2 regions of the Glutamicibacter sp. NPDC088483 genome follow, and region 2 is predicted to be linked to the other one. Evidence: predicted binding sites of a transcription regulator. Region 2 holds the regulator's gene; the other holds the start of a gene.
What was found. The regulator HspR, encoded in region 2, represses chaperone genes until heat shock. The targets are predictions, from matches to a motif close to AAGTTGAGTCNNNNNGACTCAACTT.
Positions count from the first base shown of each region.

Region 1: a site for HspR is predicted at 4,664-4,688, ahead of ACIP6G_RS15630 (ATP-dependent Clp protease ATP-binding subunit). Genes of this name have one in related genera too.

Region 1 covers NZ_JBIVMP010000007.1:184,410-192,071, forward strand. The annotation lists gene ACIP6G_RS15610 (hypothetical protein) at 1-310, opposite strand, end outside; gene ACIP6G_RS15615 (GNAT family N-acetyltransferase) at 563-979, opposite strand; gene ACIP6G_RS15620 (hypothetical protein) at 989-1,576, opposite strand; gene ACIP6G_RS15625 (VOC family protein) at 1,581-1,937, opposite strand; gene ACIP6G_RS15630 (ATP-dependent Clp protease ATP-binding subunit) at 2,088-4,646, opposite strand; gene ACIP6G_RS15635 (response regulator transcription factor) at 4,776-5,450, opposite strand; gene ACIP6G_RS15640 (histidine kinase) at 5,764-6,948, shown strand; gene ACIP6G_RS15645 (hypothetical protein) at 7,576-7,662, opposite strand, start outside.
Region 2 covers NZ_JBIVMP010000001.1:737,593-745,254, forward strand. The annotation lists gene ACIP6G_RS03580 (YccF domain-containing protein) at 1-291, opposite strand, end outside; gene trmB (tRNA (guanosine(46)-N7)-methyltransferase TrmB) at 418-1,275, shown strand; gene ACIP6G_RS03590 (GNAT family protein) at 1,326-1,952, shown strand; gene ACIP6G_RS03595 (heat shock protein transcriptional repressor HspR) at 1,949-2,377, opposite strand; gene ACIP6G_RS03600 (DnaJ C-terminal domain-containing protein) at 2,491-3,465, opposite strand; gene ACIP6G_RS03605 (nucleotide exchange factor GrpE) at 3,551-4,132, opposite strand; gene dnaK (molecular chaperone DnaK) at 4,146-5,999, opposite strand; gene ACIP6G_RS03615 (PLD nuclease N-terminal domain-containing protein) at 6,249-6,467, shown strand; gene ACIP6G_RS03620 (hypothetical protein) at 6,550-7,023, opposite strand; gene ACIP6G_RS03625 (DEAD/DEAH box helicase) at 7,215-7,662, opposite strand, start outside.

The sequences.
Region 1 (7,662 bases), on a different contig from region 2:
TATTGCCGTCTTCAGTAGCGAAGGTGACAGATTCCAATTCCGGCGAGGCCTCGCCTACGCTTTCGAACATGATTCGGCCCATCATGCGCAGCTCATCCTCGTTGGTTTCGTAGCTTTCCCGCATCTGGGTTCCAAACTTCATGCTGTTATCCAAGAAGATATTGATGGCACCAGGTGCTGGAGATTCCCAAGAAGTCATTAGGTTGTAGGGATACAAGAAGCCTTTGGTGGACTTGATGCCAGAGTTTTCTTTCCACATCTCAATTTTGGAATCTGCCCAGGCCTGTCCCGAATTGGCGTTGGCGTCCAACTCCGCGGGTCCAGGCTCGGGGGCGGTTTCACCGGGTTCACCGGTTTCGGCCGCGGGCTGTGCCGCCGGAGTGGAGCCAGCGACGGAAGCCGCCCTCGAATCGGCTGGCGCTGCTTGTTCGGGAGCTGCATTGCACCCTGCTAGAAGCAAAGCCAACGATGACAGGGCAATGACCGAACGGGTGCGCAAGAATAACTCCTCATTATCGATGAATGGTCAGTCTATACAGGCCAGGCAGCGAAGGGAGAGCTGTTACGAGAATTTGGCAAAGGTCCGGATCGCACCGGGACGGAAATCCGACGCTTCCGTGAGCCCCATGGATTCGTAGAAGGCACGTTGCCCGGGTTCATCATCGGTGATCAGGACCAGCTGACGGACATGCTCATATTTCACTAGTACGGCAGAGAACAAAGCACGGCCTACGCCGGTGCGATGCGTAGATGGACGCACCAGGATGTCCTGGACGTAGCAGATGGTGGCATTATCCGAGACCACGCGCACAAGGCCGATTAACTGGTGGTCTACGTCGTAGGCGTAGATTACGCATGCTGAATTCTTCAGGCCTTCGAATAGTACGTCTGGGTTGTCTGTATAGGCGCTCCAGCCCACCGCGTTGTAGAGCGAGAGTATTTGTTCCTCGGAAGGCACCTTAGTGGTGGAGAGTTCCATCGAGTCCTTTTACTGTTGCGGGGAAACCGAAAGGATCTCCGCGTTGCCCAGCAACGGATGCTTCACCAGTTCTGTTTCCAATGTGTGGATGATGGCTTGGGCGGAGTCGCCGTTGTAAACGAACACCGGGCCATCATGCCGGTAGTAGACATCCTCATGCCATCCGATTTCGCCGTCACCCAATGCATGCTGCAGGGCCCTGACTGTTGGCTCCAGATCCGATTCCGATTCGGCCCCAAGCCTGGTTCGAAGCAAAACGTACTCGCTGCCGCCTACTTCGGTGCGTTGTCCATCAATAATCAGCCAGGAACCATGCCCCAGTCCTCCATCGATGAGCGAAGAGAGCAATTCGGAAAACAGCTTCTTCGGTTCGGGGGTGGCCACTTCAAGGTTAATGTCGCTGGAGATCGGCTCCTCGGCCGCGTCCAATGTGGTCTTGGCGCTGATGATGGTTCCGGAAGACTTGTATTTGGGCAACAATGTATCGAGCAGGCCCGCCTCATGATCTTTGCGCAGGCGTTCGGTCATCGGCTGGGCAAAATGGATCTGCACCCGGTGGGTCGAAGCCTCCGATGATTTCCTGGCGAACAGCGACATGTCCTCAGTCCTCGTGTGGGTCGGAAATGCAAAAGACGATTCCGTAAGGATCGCGCATAATGGTCCAGCCAAAAGTGGGATCTTCGGTGTGGTCCTCAACGCGTGTTGCGCCAGCGGCTATGCAACGGGCGACTTCCTGCTCGCGGCTCGTGCTTGCTTCCAAGTCGAGATGAACCCGGTTCTTGCCGGCAGTGATCTCATCAACTTTTTGGAACCCCAACCTCGCGCTGAAGCCAGGGACGCTGATCATGGTGAACCCCGGGTACTGGCCCAGATATTTCCCGCCCAGAACAGCCCTCCACCAAGCCGAGGCAGCTTTCTCGTCAAGGGCATCAAGGGTGATCATTCCAATGTTCGCCATGCAGTCAAAGGTACCGGGAGTCTTCCTGCTTAGCTAGAGGTTGACTGCATTTCTGCAGCTGACTAGCGCACTTTCTAAGTGAAGAAAAGGGGCTTGCTTGGCCGGGACGGAAGTCCCGAGCAGGCAAGCCCCTTTATGGGCTATGCCGGCCTAGCTATCGAAGTAGTTTGGCGCGTGCTCGTTGTGAGCAGGTGGAGTCGGCATCTCGACTTTCTTCTGCACCTTCAGCATGCCAGCGGCATAGTCCACCGAAACGGTGTCACCAGCGGCAAGCGAATCACTGATCAGCAGGTCGGCAATGGCATCCTGTACCTTGCGCTGTACCAGCCGGCGCAGCGGGCGAGCGCCGAACTCGGGGTCGTAGCCTTCGTTTGCCAGCCACTGCACGGCAGCGTCGCTCACCTCCAGCTTCAGCTCCTGGTCCACCAAGCGAGCTTCGGTCTCGGCGATGACCAGCTTGACGATCTGGCCAATCTCGGACTGCGAGAGCTTGGAGAACAGCAGTACCTCGTCCAGCCGGTTCAGGAACTCTGGGCGCATGAACTCGCGTACCTTGCCCATGACCTTGGCCCGGATTTCTCCAGCCTCGCTGGTGGCATTGGCGGAGGTGAAACCGAAGTTTCCGGCCTTGTTGGCCAAGTACTCGCCGCCCAGGTTGCTGGTCATCAGGATCAGCGTGTTGGAGAAATCGACAGTGCGCCCGGCTGAGTCGGTCAACCGGCCGTCATCGAGTACCTGCAGCAGCACGTTGAACACGTCCGGGTGGGCCTTCTCGATTTCATCGAGCAGCACGACCGAGTACGGGTTGCGGCGGATCTTCTCGGTCAGCTGGCCGGGCTCGTCATGGCCGATGTACCCCGGAGGTGCGCCAATCAGGCGCGCCACGGTGTGCTTCTCACCGTATTCGCTCATATCGACGCGAACCAGCGATTCGGCCGAACCGAAGAGGTTTGCAGCCAGGGCCTTGGCCAGTTCGGTCTTTCCGACGCCGGTGGGACCCAGGAAAAGGAACGAGCCGATGGGGCGACCTGCTGGCGACATTCCGGTACGGTTGCGACGCACGGCGCGTGCCACAGCGGCAACGGCATCGTGCTGGCCGATGACCGAAGCATGCAGGGAATCTTCCAGCGAAGCCAAGCGTGCCTTGTCATCTCCCGAGATGCGCGAGGTGGGGATGCCGGTGGATCGGGAGATCACTTCCGAAATCTGCTTCTCATCCACTACCCGGGTGACCCCTGCATCGCCGGCCTCCTCAGCAGCCTTGATGCGCGCGGTCATTTCCACGATGTGGTCACGCCATGCGCCAGCTTCTTCGAATCGTTCCTCGCCGATAGCGCGTGACTTCTCACGCTCGGCGTCTACCAATTCGGCACGCAGGGACTGCACATCCTCGGCATCTCCAGCAGCGATGGACCGCCGGGCACCGGCGATATCGATCAAGTCGATGGCCTTGTCAGGAAGCTGGCGGTCGTTCAAGTAGCGGGCAGAGAGCGTCACCGCGGCCTTGAGCGCTTCGGGGGTGTACTGCACCTGGTGGTGATCCTCGTAGGATTCGCGCAGGCCGTCCAAAATGGCCAGCGCCGTTTCCTCCGACGGCTCGGCGACAGTAACCTTGCCGAAGCGCCGAGCCAGCGCGCTGTCCTTCTCCACCTTGCGGAACTCATCGAGCGTAGTGGCGCCGATCATGTGCAGCTCGCCACGCGCCAAACGCGGCTTGAGGATATTTGCGGCGTCCATATTGCCGGACTCGCCAGAGCCTGCACCGACCAGCAGATGCATCTCATCGATGAATATCAGCACCTGCCCTTCGGCTGCGGCTACCTCGTCGAGCAGGCCGGTGAGCCGCTGCTCGAAATCTCCGCGGTAGCGGGTTCCGGCGAGCATGCCCGGAAGATCAATGGAGATCAGGGCTGCATTGCGCAGTTGGGCTGGTACCTGGTCATCGATGATGGCGCGGGCCAGTCCTTCGGCAATGGCGGTCTTGCCCACGCCTGCCTCGCCAATCAGCACAGGGTTGTTCTTGGTGCGACGGGCCAGGATTTCAATAACCTGATCCAGTTCCTCCTTGCGTCCGATCACCGGATCAATCTGGCCGTCGGAGGCCAGCAGGGTCAGATCGGTTCCGTAGCGTTCGAGCATGGACACGTCGGACTCGGAATCGGACTGGTTCTGGGCATCGTTTTGGCCACGCTGGGCCTGCTCCATGGCGGCTTGCTGCAAAGACTGGCCGGTGATGCCGTGCTGCGCCAGGAGCTGGCTGACCGGAGATTCCGGGTTGAAAACGAAGGCCAGGAAAAGATGATCAGGGTCGATGTAGGTCGAACCGTAGTTACGAGCAACCTGATAGGCGTCAAAGAGGCTGCGCTGAGCTGCCGACGATAGGTGGGATGGCTTCTCGCCCTTCTCCTGGGACTTGGGCATGCGCGCGATGGCATCTGCACTCAAAGCCTCGATGTCGATACCCATGGCGGTCAGGTGCTCGCCGACTGGTTCGGTGCGCAGCAGAGCCATCAGGAGGTGCAGGGAATCAATCTCGTCGTGGCCATGCTCCTGGGAAATCGCTGCCGCGGTGGCTACCGCTTCGTGGGTGCGGGCGGAAAGCAGGCGCGTGAGGTCGATGGGACGTGCTGCCTGAGCACGTGAAGACAGGAATCGAGAGAGGAATTCCTCAAACGAGCCATCTGACGGTGCGCCGAAAAATGCTGGCAAGTGAGCCTCCTAATAGAAACTTGAGCGGTCTATGCTCATGTTCAACGCATATGGCGCGCAGATATTCCCGAACCAGCCGGGCAAGGTGTCAAAGAGGTTGACTTCACACTAATAGCTGGAAAGCAGGCGCTAGTCTTTGGGGATTTCGATAAGGCCCATACGCGCGGCCGCAACCAGAGCCTGGACCCGATCGCGAACATTCAGCTTAACGAAAATCTTCGCCATATGGGTTTTAACCGTAGTTTCGGAAATAGTCAGAGTTCTTGAAATCTCGGTATTGTTTAGCCCGCGTGCGAGCAGTTTTAGAATCTCGAATTCCCGATTGGTAATTCCCAAGTCATAGGCCAGTTCTTGAATGTCTTGGGAATTATCCCGGTAAGCTTCGCGAACCGCAGAAACTAGATCAGAAGAAACCGACGGGGAAATGGCTGCAGTTCCTTGGTGAACGGCATGGATCGCATGAATAATTTCATCTGGTTCAGAGTCTTTTACCAAGTATCCGCTGGCCCCAGCGGTCAGTACCGGAACCAGGTAGTCGTCAGAAGAAAAGGCGGTAATGGCAAGCACGGAGGGGCTGTCTTCGGCAGATTTGATTGCTTTAGTAGCGCTAACCCCGTCCATTATCGGCATCTGCAAATCCATGAGCACAACGTCCACTTGATTGCCGCTGCAATACTCGACGGCGGCCTGTCCATTTTCAACAGAATTAACCGTTACAATTCCGGGGTCTGTTGCTAGGATTGTGCCCAACGCATGCCGAATTAGAGGTTCATCATCGACAATAAGGACCTTTATTTGTTCCATCTGATTCCTCTGATTCGATGCGGGTGGCCTCATGTTGGCCTGTTCACCTGAAAGTATATAAGTTGATCTGATGTGGAGTTTGTTATGAAGGGTTTGAAAATGCTGGCCGTAGCAGCATTAGTTCTGGCACCATTGACCGCCGTGGCAGCTCCTGCATCTGCCGCGAGCTCTCCAGTCTCCAGCAGTGGCAACGTTGCTACTCCTGCTGGCTTTGGCTCAGCCTTCTCGGAGTGGTTCTGCAAACGCTACGGCGTCGCCTGCCCATAACGCGGTTTATTTGACTTGATCATCTGAGCCGGGAATTATTCGGCATATGACTGGACGACTAAAGGACACCCTGACCAAGCTCTTCGCTGGTCGGGGTGTCATTGTTTGGACTGGTATTGCGGTTCTGATCGCGGTTTCCAGTAGTGAGTTCGTGACTCTGCTGGAAGACGGATTTAGTGGTTCGTCGGATATTTCGGTTCGAGGCGCGTTGCTCGGCGTAGGACTGTGCGCAATTCTTGCGCTTGGTCTTCGCTGGGTTGCCGTATCCGTCGGATTGTTTGTGGCAGTTGCCTATTTCTTCCTCACGGACGGCGCCTTGTTCTTCTGGACTGTCGTTTCATTCATGATTTTTTCGGCGCTGGCAGCTACGGCCAGTGCCATGAGCGTTAGGGCCTTATTCCTAACCTTGTCCGCAGCGTGGATGGTGCAGTTCGGCATCCAGTCCGGGCAAGACGCGGTTCTGCTTGTCGGGATTGCCCCGTTGACGGCGATGGCGTTCTTCTTAACGAGGAATATTTACTTGCTGCGCGAGAAGAACGAGCTCGCTCTTCGGCAAATGCATACGGTCAAAGAGCAGACTCGTCTTGCTGTCGACCGGGAGCGAAAGAACATTGCCCGGGATCTGCACGATATTGTCGCGCATGACATCACGGTCGTGGCCATGCAGTCGAAGGCCGCGAAGTTCGCAAACGATGGTCAGAAGGCCCTCGAAGCTCTGGATGTCATCGCCAAACTGAGTACTGAGACTTTGCACGATTTACGCCTGATGCTCAATGTCCTGAGGGCTGATGGGACCATGGCAGATCCCTCGTCCCAGGGCATTGATAAGCCGGCCGCTACTACTGTTTACGCGCTTCAGGGTGCAGAACTTTTCGTTCAGAGGCTAAAAGAGGCAAATTTCGAGGTGAGCTCCACCACTGACGAGAAAATTTCCGAATTACCCCGTTCTGCACAGACTGCGATTTATCGGGTCATGCAAGAAGGTACAACAAATGTGATAAAGCACGGTGCCTTGGGCGGGAAGTGCACCTTCGAACTCACGGTCCAAGGGGCAGAGGGCATCCTGGAAATTACTAATCAGATGGGGAATTTCGACAAGAAGGCGAGTGGGTTGCCCGAAGGCGGGACAGGCCTGATTGGCATGGGTGACAGGATGCGTGCATTTGGTGGAAAGTTTGCAACCAGTTCCGAAAACGGTGTTTGGGCACTGCGCGCAAGCATCCCGTTCTGACCCCTACCCTCCTACTAAAGTATGATTTCGGATTTTCGCAGGACGCGATAAGTTAGACATGTATCGGTGAAGACCGATCACCGGGAAGGTACTTGGTGGTGTTTTGCGAGTGGCATCACTAAGGATCCGAGGGTGATTAAAAGGTACGTTGCATTGCGTAAACGGACTGATCTTTCATCGGCGCTGTGCCCCCATCGCACGCCGTTGTCTGTCAGTAATGCAACGTACCTTTTATAACTTAAACCCAGCCCGTGTTTCTGCGTTCTGCCTCACACCTCAGGTCGGAATGGGCCTGCGTGGCGGGGTGTTGCGCCTATGGAGAGCATTTCCTGTCTGGGAAGCGAGAGCGCATGAGTACCCAGACAGATACGGTTGTTTGGCAACAATAAGGCCTGGCCGTGGAGCCTAAGGGCGGCTTTGATAGCAAGACGGCAGATGCTGCGATCAACGCAGAAGCAACCGCAGATTCTTTGGCCGTGAAGGCCGGCGAACCAAGCGGGGCCCATGGTTCGATCGCCTGCCGTGGCACGACGCCGAGCTGGCCACGCGCATCGGCTAGTCGATGAATCAACGGCAAAGGGTGCGAGAACTCGAATTAGTTCTCGCACCCTTTGCCGTTGCTGGTGGTTAAGCCTCGGAAGCCTCTGCCTCTTGGGTGTCTTTCAAAACATGATCAGAAACCTTGGCCAGCGCTCGTTCCAGTGAAGAGCGCAA
Region 2 (7,662 bases):
GAACATCGGGATCGCGGTTACCACGTGCCCCACGGCAATCCAGATACCAGCAAAAATGATCCAGATGATGTTGCCCAGGGTGGAGAACGCGCCTACCGGGCCGTTGTCGACCACGGTGCGGCCAAACGGCCACAGCGCATAGCCGGCAATGCGGAACGAGGCGATGCCGAATGGAATGGTCACGATCAGCACGCAGCAGATGATGCCCGCCAACACGTAGCCCAAGGCCAGCCACAGGCCGCCGAAAAGCAGCCAAATAATGTTGAGAATACCGCGCACTAAATCAGTCATGGTTATATTCTCTGTCTTTTGCCTGTTTTACTCCATCGGGGATCCCCCCGATTTTCTTCTAGGGGTGTCCAATCCCCTACCGTTCGGCAAGCATCGAAGCAGCTTGCTCGGCTAGGATTAATCATCATGAGCGAATCGAGCGAGCAGCAGCGCCCAGCCCACGGCACTGCCCCTAGGAACCCAGACCTTTTCCGTGCCGAGCCGGTATCCTTCGTGCGCCGCGGCAACCGCCTGCAGGGCCGCCGTGCCAGCGCCTGGGAGCGCAATGCCGATCAGTACGTCATTGAGCCGCCCCGCAAGATCGCCGACACTTCGGTTGCCGATGACTTCCAGCTCGATCCTGCCGAGGCTTTCGGACGCACCGCACCGCTGATCGTGGAGATCGGCACCGGCCTGGGCGAATGCATCGCCAACGCCGCCAAAGATGATCCCGAGCGCAACTACCTCGCCGTTGAGGTCTACCGTCCGGGCCTGGCCCAGCTGATGCTGAAGGTCGAGTCTTTCGGCATCACCAACGTCCGCGCAGTGCAGGCCAATGCACCAGAGGTTCTGGATGTCATGCTGGACGAGAACAGCGCCGATGAGATCTGGATCTTCTTCTCAGATCCATGGCACAAGCCGCGCCACCATAAGCGTCGCCTAATCAAGGCCTCGTTCCTCGACAAGGTCTCCCGCGTGCTCAAGCCGGGAGGCACCCTGCGCTTGGCCACCGACTGGTCCAACTACGCCGAGCAAATGCGCGAAGTCCTCGAAGCCCATCCGGACTTCGAGAACCAGCATCATGGCAATCTGTCCGGCACTGAGAGCAACCTGACTAAGGTGCGCCGCGAGGGCATGGAAGGCTTCGACCCCGAGCCAGAATTCACCGATGCCCAGGGTGGCTGGGCCCCGCGTTTCGAGCGCCGGATCCTGACCAGCTTCGAAGGCAAGGCGCTCAAGGCTGGTCGTCTGGTCTTCGATCTGGCATACACCCGCATCGGCTAGTCGCCGAAATAAAGCATTGAAGAGGCCATGGAATCCATAGGATGGATTCCATGGCCTCTTCTTCTGCGCAAAGTCTGCACTACGCCCAAGCTCCGAGAATGGACTATGCCGGGGTGCGGCTAGAACAATTGTCAATGGACCACGCCCCGGATCTGATCCAGCTCGCAGCCAACGGCCAGTTGGATGAAGCGTGGTTTGCCACCACTCCATCGGCCGAATCCAAGCGCTTGGATATCCAGCGCCGCTTGGCATTGCAGGAAACTGGCGAGATGGCTCCCTTTGCGATCATCGACCTGTCCACCGGCAAAGCGGTGGGGGCCACGACTTACTTGAATATCGACGCGGCAAATCACCGCGTGGAAATCGGCTCAACGTTCCTGGCCATGCCAGCCCAAGGCACCGGGATCAATCCAGCTGCCAAGTTCATGCTGCTGCGCCGGGCTTTCGAGGAACTGGATTGCTATTCAGTGGCTTTCTGCACGCACTGGCACAATGCCGCTTCACGCGCCGCGATTGCACGGCTCGGCGCCAAGCAGGATGGCGTGCTGCGCAATCACAAATATGATCCAAAGAGCGGTACCCTGCGCGATACGGTGGTGTTCTCAATACTCCCGCACGAATGGCCTGCCGTGCGCACCCAATTGGAAGCGCGCTTGGCCCGGCACGGACGGATCTAGCGTCCGATAGCGCGGCGCGCGGTAAACAGCGTCACGGTCGGTTCACGGCGTTCAGGGCGCATGCCCCTAGCCAACGAAACGATGTCGCCTCCAGCGGTACCCGCAGCGAAGATGCGAGATTGGCCCTGGCGTACGGCGGAAAGTTCTTGGCGAAGCCCATTGACTTCGGTTTGCAGATAGGCGACTTGATCTTGCAGGTCCAGGATGCGCTTGATGCCCTCGAGCGAGACGCCTTCCTTGCTCAAGGCCTGCACCTGGCGCAACAGCGATACGTCGCGCTGCGAGTAGCGGCGTTGCTTTCCGCTCTGGCGGCTGGGCGAAACCAAACCAATGCGGTCATACTGGCGCAGCGTCTGCGGATGCATGTCTGCAAGTTGCGCGGCGACGGAAATGACGAAGACAGGTCGCAGGTACTCCCCGTTCACGTTGCTTCTACCACCTTTCTGCAAGGACCTTGGATTCGGTCCCTATTGACTTCGAGTCTATCTTCCCTGCCCAGCCAATTCGATGAGGGGGCAGGGAAGACAGCCTATTGGGTTCAGAGCTTGGCTTTGGCAGCCAAATCCACTCGTGGATCCTCGCCCTCGGTGGCTGATGCGAAGTCCTCCACGGCCTTCTTTGCAGCATCCGAGAGGTTCTGCGGAATCGCGACATCCAGGACGATCAGCAGATCGCCGGTGGCCTTGGAGGTCTTCACGCCGCGGCCCTTCAGACGCAAGGTGCGCCCGGAGTTGGATCCAGCGGGAACCTTCACCGCAACGGAATCCCCGTCCAGGGTCGGTACGTGGATCTTTGCTCCAAGCACCGCTTCAGCGAAGGTCACCGGCACGTGGATGCGGATGTTGTTCTCTTCGCGCTTGAAGAACGGGTGCTCGCTGACCTTGACCTTGACCAGCAGGTCGCCGTTGCCGGCAGCACCAGGCTGGCCCTTGCCGCGCACGCGCACCGACTGGCCATCCTTGATGCCCGCCGGTATGCGCACGTCAATGACCTCGCCATTCTGCTCGCGCAGGCCAATGGTGGTGCCCTTAATTGATCCGGAGAAGGAAATCGTGGTGCTCGCCGTGCGGTCAGCACCCTTGCGCGGTGGTGCGCTCTGGCCGAAGCCGCCGCCACCGAAACCGCCGCCACCACCGAAGAGGTCGGAGAAGTCCGGCTGCCCGCCGCGGCCACGTGGGCCCGCTCCGCCGCCTCCGAAGAGGTTGGAGAAGATGTCCTCGAAGCCGGCTTGCCCGCCGGGGCCGCCCGGTCCGCCACCAGCAGAGAATCGCGCTCCGCCGCCCATGGCACGGATCGCGTCGTACTGCTCGCGCTCTTCCTTGTCCGAAAGCACCGAGTTGGCTTCGGAGATGTCCTTGAATTTCTTTTCAGCGGCCGCATCACCCTGGTTGGTATCCGGGTGGTACTTGCGCGCAAGCTTGCGGTACGCCTTCTTGATGTCCGCCTCGCTGGCGTCCTTGGAGACGCCCAGAATGGCGTAAAAGTCTTTTTCGATCCAGTCCTGACTTGCCATCAGGGCCCCATCCTTTCAGTGCCAATTCGACACTGCCCACTGTCGAAGACTCGGCAGTGGGCAGTATCGATTGTGCTATTCGTGGCTATTCGCCGGTTGCTACCAGCACCTGAGCTGCACGCAGGATGATGGTTCCCTTGCGGTAACCGGTGCGCAGCACCTGTCCCACGTGGTCGGCTGGAATCTCGTCAACAGCCTGGCGAAGCAGGGCTTCGTGGATGTTCGGGTCGAATTCCACGCCGGCCTCGTTGATGCGCTCCAGGCCATGCTGAGCCAGAATTCCATCCAGCTTGTTGGCGATCGATGCGAACGGGCCGTCGGCGAGGTCGCCGTGGGCTCGTGCCGCATCGATGTCGTCAAGCACCGGAAGCAGGGTGTTGAGCACGGACTGCACGGCGTTTTCACGCGCTACGGCCCGGTCGCGTTCCACGCGCTTGCGGTAGTTGACGTATTCGGCCTGCAGGCGCAGCAGGTCGTTGCGCAGTTCGGTTTCCACCGCACCGGCCTCTTCCGGCTGCGCCGAATCGGCTTCAGCGCCAGCAGCAGCTTCGTTCAGGATCGCCTCGGCCTGACCCAGGGCGTCAGCGGTTGGCTGCTCGTTGGCGGCCTCTGGCTGGTTCTCCGGCTCCTGGCCGGAGTTCTCGTTCTGGTCCTTTGCCTCGGACATATTCCTAAACTCCTTACTTCTTGTCGGCTTCGTCTTCGTCGATGACCTCGGCGTCGACGATGTCTTCATCAGCGTTCGGTGCCTGCTCGCCCTCAGGAGCCTGGGCGCCCTCGGCCTGCGCGTTGGCGTAGATTGCCTCGCCCAGCTTGGTCTGCGATGCCTGCAGCTTCTCGAACGCGGCCTTGACCTCGTCGTCGTTGTCCTGCTTCTCCAGGGCAGCCTTCAGGGCGTCGACGTCAGCCTGGACCTCGGTCTTGACCTCTTCAGGCAGCTTGTCTTCGTTGTCCTTGATCAGCTTGTCTACGGAGTAGGCAGCCTGCTCAGCGGCGTTACGGGTCTCAGCGGCCTCGCGGCGTGCCTTGTCCTCTTCGGCGTGTGCTTCAGCTTCCTGGACCATGCGCTCGATGTCTTCCTTGGACAGCGAGGAACCACCGGTGATGGTCATCGACTGCTCGGTGCCGGTGCCCTTGTCCTTGGCGGATACGTGCACGATGCCATTGGCGTCGATGTCGAAGGTGACCTCAACCTGCGGAATGCCACGAGGAGCCGGTGCGATACCGGTCAGCTCGAAGGTGCCCAGCGCCTTGTTGTCGCGGGTGAACTCGCGCTCGCCCTGGAAGACCTGGATGGATACCGAAGGCTGGTTGTCCTCGGCGGTGGTGAAGGTCTCCGAACGCTTGGTCGGGATCGCGGTGTTGCGCTCGATCAGCTTGGTCATCACGCCGCCCTTGGTCTCAATACCCAGGGACAGTGGGGTGACGTCGATGAGCAGAACGTCCTTGCGCTCGCCCTTCAGCACGCCTGCCTGCAGCGCTGCGCCCACGGCGACAACCTCATCTGGGTTCACGCCCTTGTTCGCTTCCTTGCCGGCCAGGTCCTTGACCAGTTCAGCAACGGCTGGCATGCGGGTAGAACCGCCAACCAGGATCACGTGGGCGATGTCCGAAACCTTGACGCCTGCCTCGGCGATGACGTCGTTGAATGGCTTGCGGGTGCGCTCCAGCAGGTCCTTGGTCAGGTCCTGGAACTTGGCACGCGAGAGGTGCTCGTCCAGGTGCACTGGGCCTTCCGGGGTCACCGAGAGGTACTGCAGCGAGATGTTGGTGCTGGTAGCCGAGGACAGTTCCTTCTTGGCCTGCTCAGCAGATTCCTTCAGGCGCTGCAGCGCAATCTTGTCCTTGGACAGGTCCGCGCCCTTGGCCTTGGCCTGGGCCAGCAGCCAATCCACGATGCGCTGATCCCAGTCGTCGCCGCCCAGGCGGTTGTCGCCTGCGGTGGAGCGGACCTGGATGGTCGAGAAGCCGTCGTCGTCCTTGCCGACTTCCAGCAGGGAAACGTCGAAGGTGCCGCCACCGAGGTCGAAGACCAGGATGAGCTCGTCTTCCTGGCCCTTTTCCAGGCCGTAAGCCAGCGCAGCTGCGGTTGGCTCGTTGACGATGCGCAGGACGTTCAGGCCGGCGATCTCGCCAGCTTCCTTGGTGGCCTGGCGCTCTGCGTCGTTGAAGTATGCAGGAACGGTGATCACCGCGTCGGTGACCTTCTCGCCCAGGTACGACTCAGCGTCGTTCTTCAGCTTCATCAGGGTACGAGCCGAGATTTCCTGAGCGGTGTACTTCTTCTCGTCAACGTCAATGGTCCAGTCGGTACCCATGTGGCGCTTGACCGATGCGATGGTGCGGTCGATGTTGTTGACGGCCTGGCGCTTGGCGATATCGCCAACCAGGACTTCGCCGCTCTTCGAGAAAGCAACGATCGACGGGGTAGTGCGGTTGCCTTCCGCGTTTGCGATAACGGTTGGCTCACCACCTTCGAGCACGGAAACGACGGAGTTGGTGGTTCCTAGGTCGATACCTACGGCACGCGACATAATGGCTCTCCTTTGCCTTGGTTGAAAGTACTAACGCTGAGGACATTTATCCTCATTGAGCGTTCTGCACTCAAGTTTACTCAGCCGCTTTCGACTGTCAAATCAACTTGAGCGAAGGTGACTCAACTTTGCGTTCTGCTCATTTCAACTGCTGTGGTGAGAGAATAATTCCCGTCCTGAAAAAATTTTTCATTCATCCGCTTTCAACGCTTCCAGCGGGCGGGAAAAGCGGCAGCTAGGAGCCACCTCATGGAAACGAAGCGCAAGTTCCAGGATCTGCCACCGGGCGGAAAGATCGCGGTCGCCTCTGCGGCAATTGCCGAGCTGACCTTGATGGTTGCGGCACTGCGGGATTTGTACAAGCGCCCTGCCGAACAAGTCAAGGGTCCAAAGCCGGCATGGGCAGCGGCCAGCATGATCAATTTCCTTGGCCCCATCGCCTATTTTGCTTTTGGACGCCGCAAGTAATCCCTTGGCATTCCATAGCCACTGGAAAACAAGCCGTCCTCGGTCATTCGAGGACGGCTTGTTCGCTTTCAGCGAGTTCCGGTTAGCCCATCAGGCTAATTCCCCGGGCAGCCAGAACGCCAAACGCGGTGCCCCACAAGATAATCGAGATGATCTGCCAGATGATCACCTTCTGCTTATTGGCGCCGAAGGAGACCAAGGCAGCCGAGGTCACCTGCGAAGGCAGGATGGTCTGCCCCAGAAGGCTCACCCCGGCAATGCCGTATTTATCGAAAGCACGGTGCAGCTTCTCGAACTTTCGTTCCTTCTTCTCCGAGTCCTTGCCCTTGCGAACCTTGTTGCGCACGGCGTGGGCGCTGTTGACGAACAACAGCATGGAAATCACGTTGCCGATCACGGCGGTGGCGATGGCAGCAACCACCGGAACACCGATGACCACGCCAATGGCCGAACCAAAGTAGGACTCGATCAGCGGAATGGCAGCTAGCAAGGCAACCGCCAAGAATTGCAGTGGCTCCGGGAAGGACGCGGCGAAATTCTGCAGGGATTCAATCATGGCTGGTGCTCCTGAAGCGGTGAAGGTTAATCGGCGGCTCGTTGCATCAATCCTATGTATCGCCTAGTCGAAACGGGATCAGCCAGCAGATCTAAACTTTTGACGCGCAAATTCCCGGGTTTAACGCGAAACTCCCCCGCATCCATTGGGATGGATGCGAGGGAGTACTCCGCAAGGATTAGTGCCAGCGCCTAGTTGCCGCGACCAGCTGGGCTCGATGCGCGACGCGGGCCACGCGAACGGCCACCGGTTGCACCGCCAGCGGCATTGCGGCCGCCGGTTCGCGGTGAGCGCGAAGGGCTCGACGGGCGTTCAGCGTTGGCACCTCGTGCGCCGCGGGCTGGACGGTCGGTGTTCGCACCGCGGGCGCTGCGCGCTGGACGCTCGCCCTGGCTAGCGCCGTCACGTTCCGTACGGCGGCGTTCGCCGCCACGGCCCTGGGCTTCGGCAGCTGGCTTGGCGCCACGCGCCGGGCGCTGGCCGCGGCCACCGCGGCCGGCACCTTCACCGGCAGGCTTGCTCTTGGCAGGATTGCGCTTCTGCTGAGCCGGAGCAACGTAGGCAACCGGCTCGGCAACTTCGCCGACGACCTTGGCCACAACCGGAGAATTCAGGTTGACCTTTTCGAAAGGCACCTTC